Regions from separate parts of the Agarivorans aestuarii genome, predicted to be linked through region 3. Evidence: predicted binding sites of a transcription regulator. Region 3 holds the regulator's gene; each other region holds the start of a gene.

The links. Region 3 encodes FliA, which starts transcription of late flagellar genes. Its sites were predicted from a motif close to CTAAAGNTNNNNNNNNNNNNGCCGATA; they were not measured.
Region 1: K5609_RS10615 (flagellar protein MotY) is a predicted target of FliA. The motif match lies at 1,664-1,690, and genes of this name have one in related genera.
Region 2: K5609_RS12995 (flagellin N-terminal helical domain-containing protein) is a predicted target of FliA. The motif match lies at 1,793-1,819, and genes of this name have one in related genera.

The regions. Positions count from the first base shown of each region.
Region 1 is NZ_AP023033.1:2,277,836-2,281,118, forward strand. Features, by position in the region: gene K5609_RS10605 (Na+/H+ antiporter family protein) at 1-935, opposite strand, end outside; gene rnt (ribonuclease T) at 939-1,598, opposite strand; gene K5609_RS10615 (flagellar protein MotY) at 1,719-2,588, shown strand; partial or broken gene K5609_RS21910 (2OG-Fe(II) oxygenase) at 2,632-3,283, opposite strand, start outside.
Region 2 is NZ_AP023033.1:2,796,992-2,800,274, forward strand. Features, by position in the region: gene fliD (flagellar filament capping protein FliD) at 1-299, opposite strand, end outside; gene K5609_RS12990 (flagellar protein FlaG) at 322-744, opposite strand; gene K5609_RS12995 (flagellin N-terminal helical domain-containing protein) at 824-1,645, opposite strand; gene K5609_RS13000 (flagellin N-terminal helical domain-containing protein) at 2,202-3,026, opposite strand; gene flgL (flagellar hook-associated protein FlgL) at 3,240-3,283, opposite strand, start outside.
Region 3 is NZ_AP023033.1:2,913,010-2,916,292, forward strand. Features, by position in the region: gene K5609_RS13545 (protein phosphatase CheZ) at 1-440, opposite strand, end outside; gene cheY (chemotaxis response regulator CheY) at 454-837, opposite strand; gene K5609_RS13555 (RNA polymerase sigma factor FliA) at 965-1,684, opposite strand; gene K5609_RS13560 (MinD/ParA family protein) at 1,677-2,570, opposite strand; gene flhF (flagellar biosynthesis GTPase FlhF) at 2,560-3,283, opposite strand, start outside.

The DNA.
Region 1 (3,283 bases), 640 kb from region 3:
ATAACCCCAGCAAAGCCATTTGCAGCGATCATAATGAATCCAATTAAGGCCATCAACTTAACGCCTTCAACAAACAAGTCTTGGCTATTTTGGGGCTTTAAGCCAGACGCGGTGGTGAGCAGAAGGAATCCTGCTAGAGCGCCCATAATGATTGAGTCAGTATAAACGTTTACTGCTAAGGCAACTAATATAATGGCGATGTTTAAAACGGTCTTTATAGGGCTTAGTTGTAATTGGCTTGTGCTTTGCTCTCTAATAGTAGTTGCTGTTTGGTAAGTTCTTGGCTGCCGATAAGAGAAAAGTATTGCTGTAGCTAGTCCTAATACCATTCCCAGCGCTGGGATAGTCATAGCAATGGGTAACTGGCTTTTATCAATAGTTAAACCCGCTGATGAAATGTTGCCATGTAGTAGTTGGTTTAAGAATATGCTGCCAAAGCCATAGGGTAGCCACATATAAGTAGTGACCAAGCCAAAAGTGATACAGCAAGCTATGATTCGGCGGTCAAGATTAAGCTGATTAAATACCGCCAGCAAAGGAGGGATTAAAATTGGGATAAAGGCTATGTGCACTGGCACCAAGTTTTGCGAACTTACCGCCATCAAAATAATAGCGCCAAGCATTAGCCATTTAACTAATGAAAGATGGTTTTCTTTATGAAGTTTAACCGCGCTTACTATTTTGCCGGCGATAATATCCGTTAAGCCACTTCTGGCAATGGCCACTGCAAAAGCACCTAGCAGAGCATAACTTAGGGCAATTTTTGCTCCATCGCCTAAGCCAGCTTCAAAAGCTGCTATGGTTTCAGTTAAGCTGAGATCAGACAAAAGCCCACCAATAATGCCACTTAGCGATAAAGCTAATACAACGTTTACACGCAGTAAACTTAGTATCAGCATTAAGCACACCGACAATACAACTGGATTAACAATCATCGCTTATTGATTCTCATCTTGGTCTGGTGTTGGTAGCGGCCAACCGCCAAGGGTTTTCCACTTGTTAACGATTAGACAAAACAGTTCTGCTGTTTTTTGCGCGTCGTATAGTGCCGAATGAGCTTCTTCATTGCTAAATTCTAAGCCCGCTTCTTTACATGCCTTGGCTAAAACCGTTTGGCCTAAAGCTAGGGCACTTATGCTGGTAGTATCAAAGCTCACAAAAGGGTGGAATGGATTACGCTTTATATTACAACGTTCTACCGCTGCGTTAAAAAATCCCATGTCAAAGGCCGCATTGTGAGCCACCATTACTGCTCGGTTACAACCATGGGCTTTTAATGCCTTACGTATTGGTTTGAACATCTCTTTCAGCGCAAAGTCTTCGCTTACTGCGCCACGCAAAGGGTTATTTGGATCTATCCCGGTAAACTCTAAGGCGGCTTGTTCTAGGTTAGCGCCTTCGAAAGGCTCAACATTAAACTGTATCGTTTCCAGTACATGCAATTCGCCTTGTTGGTTAAAACTTAGCAAAACGGCTGCAATCTCTAATAAGGCATCTGTTTTAGCGTTAAAGCCAGCTGTTTCTATGTCGATAACTACAGGGTAGTAGCCGCGAAATCGACTAGACATTAATTCGGTCGTGAGTTCAGTAATGGTCATAATGTGGGTAAGTAATATTTGAAGCGCGCATTATTACAAAAGCTGCAAAGAATCGCTAATTTGCTTTAAAGATTATCGCTTAGATGCCGATAATTTATGGAGAAGAGAGGATTTCTGCTAATGAAACATTACTTATTGCTGCCTTTGGCATTAAGCGTCATGTCTGCTCATGCAAACGTGCGCAACTATTCAGCATCGTTAGATGACTCAACTTGGGTGGTATCAAACAAAACACCTATTGAATGTAGAATGGATCATTTCATTCCATCTTTTGGTGTTGCGAGTTTCATTAGTCGCTCTTCGAAAAACGTAAATCTAGATTTTTATTTGGATATGTACAAGATTTCAGCGGAGACTCACCAAGTCTCATTACGCAGTGTTCCGCCCCAATGGAAACCCGGCGCAAGCTCTAAGCGTATTAGCGAGTTGTCTTTCTATCAGCAATTCGACGGTTACGTAAATGCTCAACCAGCTTGGCAGATGCTGAGTGAGCTAGAAGACGGTAATGTCCCTACTTTTTACTTTAACGACTGGTACGCTAGCAATAATACAACTGCGGTTGGGATATCCTCGATTAACTTCAAAACTCAATACAACGACTTTTTAAAGTGCGTAGGGCGCTTATTACCTTATTCTTTTGAAGACATCGCTTTTACAGTTTTAACCTACCAATCAAACAGCAATGAGTTAACAGCTCGCTCGAAGAAACGCTTACAGTTAATTGGAGACTACGTTAAGCATGACCCAGAGATAGATGTAGTGTTGGTAGACGCCTATACCGATAGCTACGGCGGAAAGTGGATTAACCAAGAACTCTCAGAAAAGCGCGCTAACATGGTAAGAGACTACTTTAAGTCTGGCGGCTTAGATGAAAGCGTCATTGAAGTATCCGGTCATGGAGAGCGCAAGCATGTTGCTCGTAACGACAATACCATGGGACGAGAGCGAAACCGAAGAGTGGTGATCTCACTAGGTAAAGACTTGTTATAAAGAAAAAAGGTAGAGCAACTAGCTCTACCTTTTTCATTTATCTTTAGAACGGCGCACTTCTGTCACGCACCCCAGAAGGTATACTCCAACGCTCCCTAGCAGAAACTGGATTTTGTTGCTTGCTGGCATACGGCGTTTGCATTTGGTCGCCATATAACCAAAGCACTATGTTAGAACGTTCACCACTTCGTATTGCTTGTGATGCATGCGCAACGTTGCCCCGATGAATCATTGCTGTACCCGGCTCGAAAGAAAGTCTTTTAACACTTCCGGTAATAGGATCATAAAAATCAACTTCTGAGCCAGTAATCTTTTCATCGGACAAGTTCATATTAATATTCATTGTTACCGACGAAGCATCGGTATGAAGCCTCAACGAAGTGTCCATTCCTGCTTGCCACTGAATAGAAAAACCAAATGTTTGGCTGTCATATCCGTATACTTCTGGGAACAACAGGCGTGCGATTGGACGCATATATTTGTCGAGTAGTTTGCGGTAAAACGCCTTAAAGTTGGGGCAGCAAGGTAGCCTTCAGAGCGTTCGTCAAGCATCGCCCCATGTCTATTTAACACGATTCCATAAGGTGGCTTTAAAGGAATGCCTGCTGTAGCTACGCCATCTAGGTAGTGGCGTAATTCAATAAGCTTTCCTGGTTTTAAAAACTGTGCGGTGTATACACCTGGGGCAGCTTCTT
Region 2 (3,283 bases), 120 kb from region 3:
TAATTACCATTTGTAGCACTGTTTGCTAGGTCAACCGAAAAAGACTCATTACCTTCACTTTCATTAGTAGTAGCAGTGCGTGGGAAAAAGGTATCCTGATTCTGGGCTTTTTCAAGAATTTCGCGAAATGCACTAAGTGAAGACTTGATACTGCCAACAGCTGAAAGGGTCACTTCCAAAGTGGTCTTAGTTTTCTCAAAACGAGCGTCTTTGCCAGCCCGTTCAGCATTGATAGAAACTTCGATGAGAGCTTCTAAATCTAAACCACTACCAATACCTGCTGCTGTGATTCCAGTCATATGTCTTTACCTGCACTATATGTTAGACCAACTGATCAACAAACAAACCCGTAGTTTGACCAATCGCATCTTGAAACTTTCTTAGCCGTTCTTCTAACTGACGATATTCCTCGGTAGGAATTTCACGAATTAGCTCATCGGTGCTTCGATTGAGCACTGAAGTGAAAAACTGGCCATCTCTTTCGTCTACAACAAACTTCACATCTCTATCTTGAACTTCAAGTAGCTGATTAAGCGACGCAACAACATCTTCAACCTGAGATTGGTCTTCATTTTGACGTTTCTCTTTTTCGGCTTGTTGCTGAGCTTTTGCCTTTTCTTGCTCTTTTTGAAGCGATATCTGTGCCACTTCCATCTTGTCAGCAGCACTTAAGTTTTGCTCCTGCTTATTGGGAAGATTCGATGCGATTGTTGAGGTGGATATTGAACTAACATTACTATCCATATTCCAGACTCCTTAAACAAAGCAAGCCACACCTATACAGTATAAGTGTGGCTGCGTATTTCTTCACTATTATTAACGATTAAACTAGAGCTAACGCAGCCTGTGGGCGTTGGTTTGCTTGAGCAAGAATCGAAGTACTAGTTTGTTGTAGAATCTGCGCTTTAGTTAAATCGGCAGTTTCTTTAGCAAAGTCAGTATCTTTAATTCGTGAACGAGCACCAGAGATGTTCTCTGAAATGTTAGACAAGTTACGAATGGTAGATTGGAATCGGTTTTGAACCGCACCCAATTCCGCACGCTCAGAGTCAACCAACTTAATAGCTGAATCTAAAGATGCCATTGCCGCACTTGCTCCGCCAACAGTAGATACTGATAATGAAGCTAGACCTAAGCCAGATGCTCCCCAGCCGCCTGAGCGAGAGATGTTCACACTGATGTTTTGACCAGCATTAGCACCCACTAGGAATGCCGCTGAGTAGCCACCATCAAGAAGGTTAACACCACCGAACTGGGTAGTGGTAGCAACACGGCTCATTTCAAGCTTAAGTTGAGAAACTTCAGCTTGTAGTGCAGCACGGTCACTTGAGTTATTAATACCATCTTGAGATTGAACCGCTAACACACGCATACGTTGCATCATGTTAGTTAGCTCGTCCATCGCACCTTCAGCAGTTTGTGCCACTGAGATACCATCTTGAGCATTCATCACAGCACGGTCTAGACCCTGGATCTGAGATGTCATACGGTTTGAGATTTGTAGACCTGCAGCATCATCTTTTGCGCTGTTAATTCTGAAACCAGAACTTAAACGTTGATATGCAGTGTCTAATGTATTGCCTGAGCTTGATAGCTGGCGTTGTGCGTTCAATGACGACACATTGGTGTTGACAACTAATGCCATATTTTGAGCCTCCTAAGAAATTGTTCATCCTGATTGAACTGTGTCAGGACGACCAAAACCATTTGTTAGTTGTTGAACCCCTGGTCTATGAACCGTAAACCAAGACAACTTTGAAATGGACCAAAGTTTTAATAACTTCATATTAGTTAGCGGCAATGGAGGAAAAAGCTTTAGAAAAAAAGAGGAAAAAAGCGGAATTTTTTTGCCGCATTTACGGCAAGCCTTGTAAACACTGGCTTTAAGCCCTAGAAAAAACTTCTGAACTCAGTGAAAAAACGGTATATTTACGCTGACTGAGCAATAATTAGACGCCAAATTATTGCCGATAATTATTGGCACGTACATTGCTTTATTACATTCGCAGCCTGAACCGCTGCGAAAAAAAGGCCAAGTGAGTATGCATCACTTGACCGTATCGCTCGAAACGATAGGAGATTGAGAGCGAAACTAAAGCGCTACTTATTATTGGTATGGAATTGAGCCTCCTAAGAGTACTAATAGCGCTACTGCAGTCTGAGGACGGTGGATTGAACCCCCACCGTCCTTTCTTTTTTCATTATCCAAGTAGAGACAGTGCAGCCTGAGGACGTTGGTTTGCTTGAGCCAAGATGGTTGTCGACGTTTGCTGAATAATCTGGTTACGCGTTAGTTCAGCAGTCTCTTTGGCAAAGTCAGTATCTTTAATTCGTGAACGTGCCGCGGTTACATTTTCAGAAATGTTAGACAAGTTACGAATGGTTGACTGGAATCGGTTTTGTACCGCACCAAGCTCTGCACGTTTACCATCAATTTGCTTAATTGCAGAATCAATAGCTGTCATAGCTGCGCTTGCACCACCTACAGTCGATACCGACAAGGCACCCAAGCCAAGACCTGATGTACCCCAACCACCTGAGCGAGAGATGTTTACGCTGATATTCTGACCGGCATTTGCACCAACTAAGAAGCTCGCCGAGAAAGTACCATCTAGTACATTCACACCACCAAATTGAGTGGTTGTAGCAATTCGGCTCATTTCAGCTTTAAGTTGAGAAACCTCTTGCTGCAATGCGATACGGTCGTCTGAGTTGTTAATACCATCTTGCGATTGGATGGCTAATACTCGGATACGCTGTAAAGAGTTAGTAATTTCATCCATCGCGCCTTCAGCTGTTTGCGCTAATGAAATACCATCTTGAGCATTCATTACAGCACGATCCAGACCTTGAATTTGCGAAGTCATACGGTTTGAAATTTGAAGACCAGCGGCATCGTCCTTTGCACTATTAATACGCAAACCAGATGATAAACGTTGGAATGAAGTATCTAATGACCAGCCAGACTGTGTAAGTTGACGCTGGGCGTTAATAGATGACACATTAGTATTTACGTATAAAGCCATGATATTTCTCCTATCTATATCTTAACCATTTATAGGTTTTATTAGTTGTCAGTTATTTTATGTTTCTGACTTAACCTATATAACGGCAGCACTTCAATATTCTTTAGCAATTATTTAAATTTTATTTTTAAGCTATAAAAGCATCAAAAGAAAAAAGGTTGCTTCAATATTGAAGCAACCTTTATAACGGCAGAAAGAATTAAAACTTTAGATTTATAGGTAATTAAATAAAGATAATTGGCTAATACGGCTATACG
Region 3 (3,283 bases):
CTATTAAGGAAAATATCGATTTGGTGACATAGCGCCTTAAATTGGCCGATTTCAATTCTTCGTTCCATCAAACTTTGCCATATAGGCATGATACTGTTGATTTCGTTAGTTAATTGATCGGCAATTGGAAGGCCAGACTCTACTGCGTCCATGGTTTTATTGGCTGCTTGATCGGTCATCTCTATCACATAGTTTAACCGCTCTTTAGCGTCTGGTATTTCTTGATTAGCTAACTCGTTAATTCGAATATCGAGTTTAAATTCATTTAAAGAGTCATGAAGCTGACGAGTGAGCTGCCCAACCTTATCAAATAGCAGATTAGCTTTTGGAGCACAAAGCTCACTAACAAGTTGATTCGCCTCGGCGACATTTCCTTCTTCAAGTAGCGCAACCAAAGATTTGGCGTCGGCTAATGAAATAATCGGAGTATCTGTGCTCACGCATCTTCCTTTCTTATTGTAGTCTTTCGAAAATCTTATCTAGCTTCTCTTTTAGCGTGGCTGCAGTGAAAGGTTTAACAATATATCCATTTACGCCGGCTTGAGCAGCTTCAATGATCTGTTCACGTTTTGCTTCGGCAGTTACCATTAAAACAGGTAGGTGAGACAAACTTTCGTCGGCACGAATATTTTTCAATAGATCAATGCCTTCCATTCCAGGCATGTTCCAATCAGTTACCACAAATTCGAAATCGCCGCCTTTAAGCATAGGTAATGCGGTATTTCCGTCATCGGCTTCATGAGTATTGTTGAAACCAAGATCTCTAAGTAGGTTTTTAATAATCCTTCTCATCGTTGAAAAATCATCAACAACCAGAATTTTCATATTTTTATCCAAGGTACGTCCCCCAACAGGATGTTTTACAAGCCACTAATTAGGCCAAAAATTTATGTAATATAGATATTATGCCTTAATAAACACAATTTTAGTCCATCTTTTACAAGAAATGTAAGGATGAATTTCTCTATTGTGTCCAATCTCGCATTCGAGTTTTAACTCGAGCAAGCGCTTGACTATGAATTTGACTGACTCGGGACTCGCTTACGCTCAATACTTCACCAATTTCTTTTAGGTTAAGTTCTTCATCATAATAGAGGGACAAAACCAGTGCCTCTCTCTCTGGAAGGCCTTTAATGCACTCGGCAAGAGATTGCTGAAAGCGTTGGTTAGCAAAACCTTCAAAGGGTCGGTTTAGCTCTCGGCTTTCTTCACTTGATATAACGTCTTCACTGACACCTAGGTCGTCGATACCTAAAATGCGTCCGCAATTTACATCAGACAACATTGAATGGTATTCGCTCAGGCTTACCCCAAGCTTTGCTGCAACCTCGGCGTCTTTTGCGTCACCGTTTTTTTCTTTCTCAACCTCAGCGATTGCGTCACTGATGGCGCGGCTGTTTTTGTGCACCGAACGCGGCACCCAATCGCCTCGACGAATTTCGTCAAGCATAGAGCCACGAATGCGAATGCCGGCGTAGGTTTCGAAGCTGGCGCCTTTTGAACCATCAAAGTTACGCGCGGCTTCGATTAAGCCAATCATTCCTGATTGGATCAAGTCATCAACAATCACGCTAGCCGGAAGCCTAGCCATTAGGTGATGGGCTATCCGTTTGACCAAGTTTGCATGGCGCTCCACCAAAACATTAGTGTCATTAGCGCTGGCATAAGCGGCAACTTTATTCACTAAGCTGTTCTCTATTTTTACGTTGTCCAAATTCGAGAAGGTTCTCGATGAAAAATTCTAAATGTCCACCTGCTTGTTCAGGAATAGGCCAAGTAGAACCCTTGCTTGCTAACGAGCGAAACGCCAAAGATGCAGGAGACTTTGGATAGGCCTCTACCACTACTCGCTGCTTTCTCACGGCTAAGCGCACGTTATTGTCATAAGGAATACAAGATACTAGTTCGAGTGTAGCATCCAAGAAACGATCGGTTACTCGCGTAAGCTTAGCAAACAGCTCTTGGCCTTCGCGTAAACTTCGCACCATGTTTGCTACCACTTTAAATTTGTATACACCGTGCTGGTTTGAAAGCAGCTTTATTAGCGCATAAGCATCGGTAATAGAGGTTGGCTCATCACACACCACCACTAGAATGTCTTGAGAGGCTTTGGCAAAGCTTAACACCATGTCGGAGATACCCGCTGCGGTGTCAACCAGCAATACATCAATGGGTGTTTTCATGCTGCTAAAAGCACGAATAAGCCCAGCGTGTTCCGCAGGACTGAGCTCCACCATTGATTGAGTACCAGAAGTAGCCGGCGCGATTAAAATCCCATTAGGCCCTTTAACTAATACTTCATCTAAGGTGCACTCGCCGGACAAAACATGAGATAAGTTTTTGGTCACACGTAAACCAAGCAGCACATCTACATTTGCTAGGCCTAAGTCGGCATCTAGCACCATTACGCGCTTACCTTGCGCAGCCATGGCTATGCCCATGTTAAGAGTAACGTTAGTTTTACCTACGCCCCCTTTGCCGCCCGTTACAGCGATGACTTTTACATTGTTTTTTTGTTGCATCATTCTTAAGCCGCTAGCTTGGTCAAATTCATTGTCTTTAGAATACATCTGAAACCTTTTGTTGTTCGGTTTCACTAAACCAGAAATGTTGCTGGCTTTGCTTATCGATAACCGATAATGCTTGTTCAATTAGTTGGGTAGGCGCAGCTACCGCAATATCTTCAGGCACTTGTTGGCCGTGAGTAACGTAACTTATTGGTAAGGCATGGCGCAAGGTTACATTTAACACTTCGCCTAATGCCAAGCTTTCATCTAATTTGGTAAGTATGGTACCAGCTAAAGGAATTCGCTGAAATTGGTTCACAGTTTCTTCAATTACCCGACGCTGCGCATTGGCCGACATTACCAAGTAGTTGCGAATATTCACCCGGCTGTTTTTTACTAACTTATCTAATTGCTCGTGTAAGCGAAGATCACGTTGGCTCATGCCTGCGGTATCAATAAGCACTAATTTTTTGTCTTTAAACTGATAAAGCAACTGTGAAAGCTCTTCTTCATCGTTGGCGACTCGAACTGCACAGCCCATGATTTTGCCATAAGTGGCAAGTTGCTCATGGGCGCCAATACGGTAGGTGTCGGTAGTAATCATCGCCACACTTTCGGCGCCATGGCGCATCGCAAACTGTGCGGCTAACTTAGCAATGGTGGTAGTTTTGCCTACGCCTGTTGGGCCAAGCAAGGCAATTGCTCCACCCTTTAATAAAATCTCGTCCTGGCCAACCGGCAGTTGATTAACTAATAGTTCACGTAAATGCTGCCAA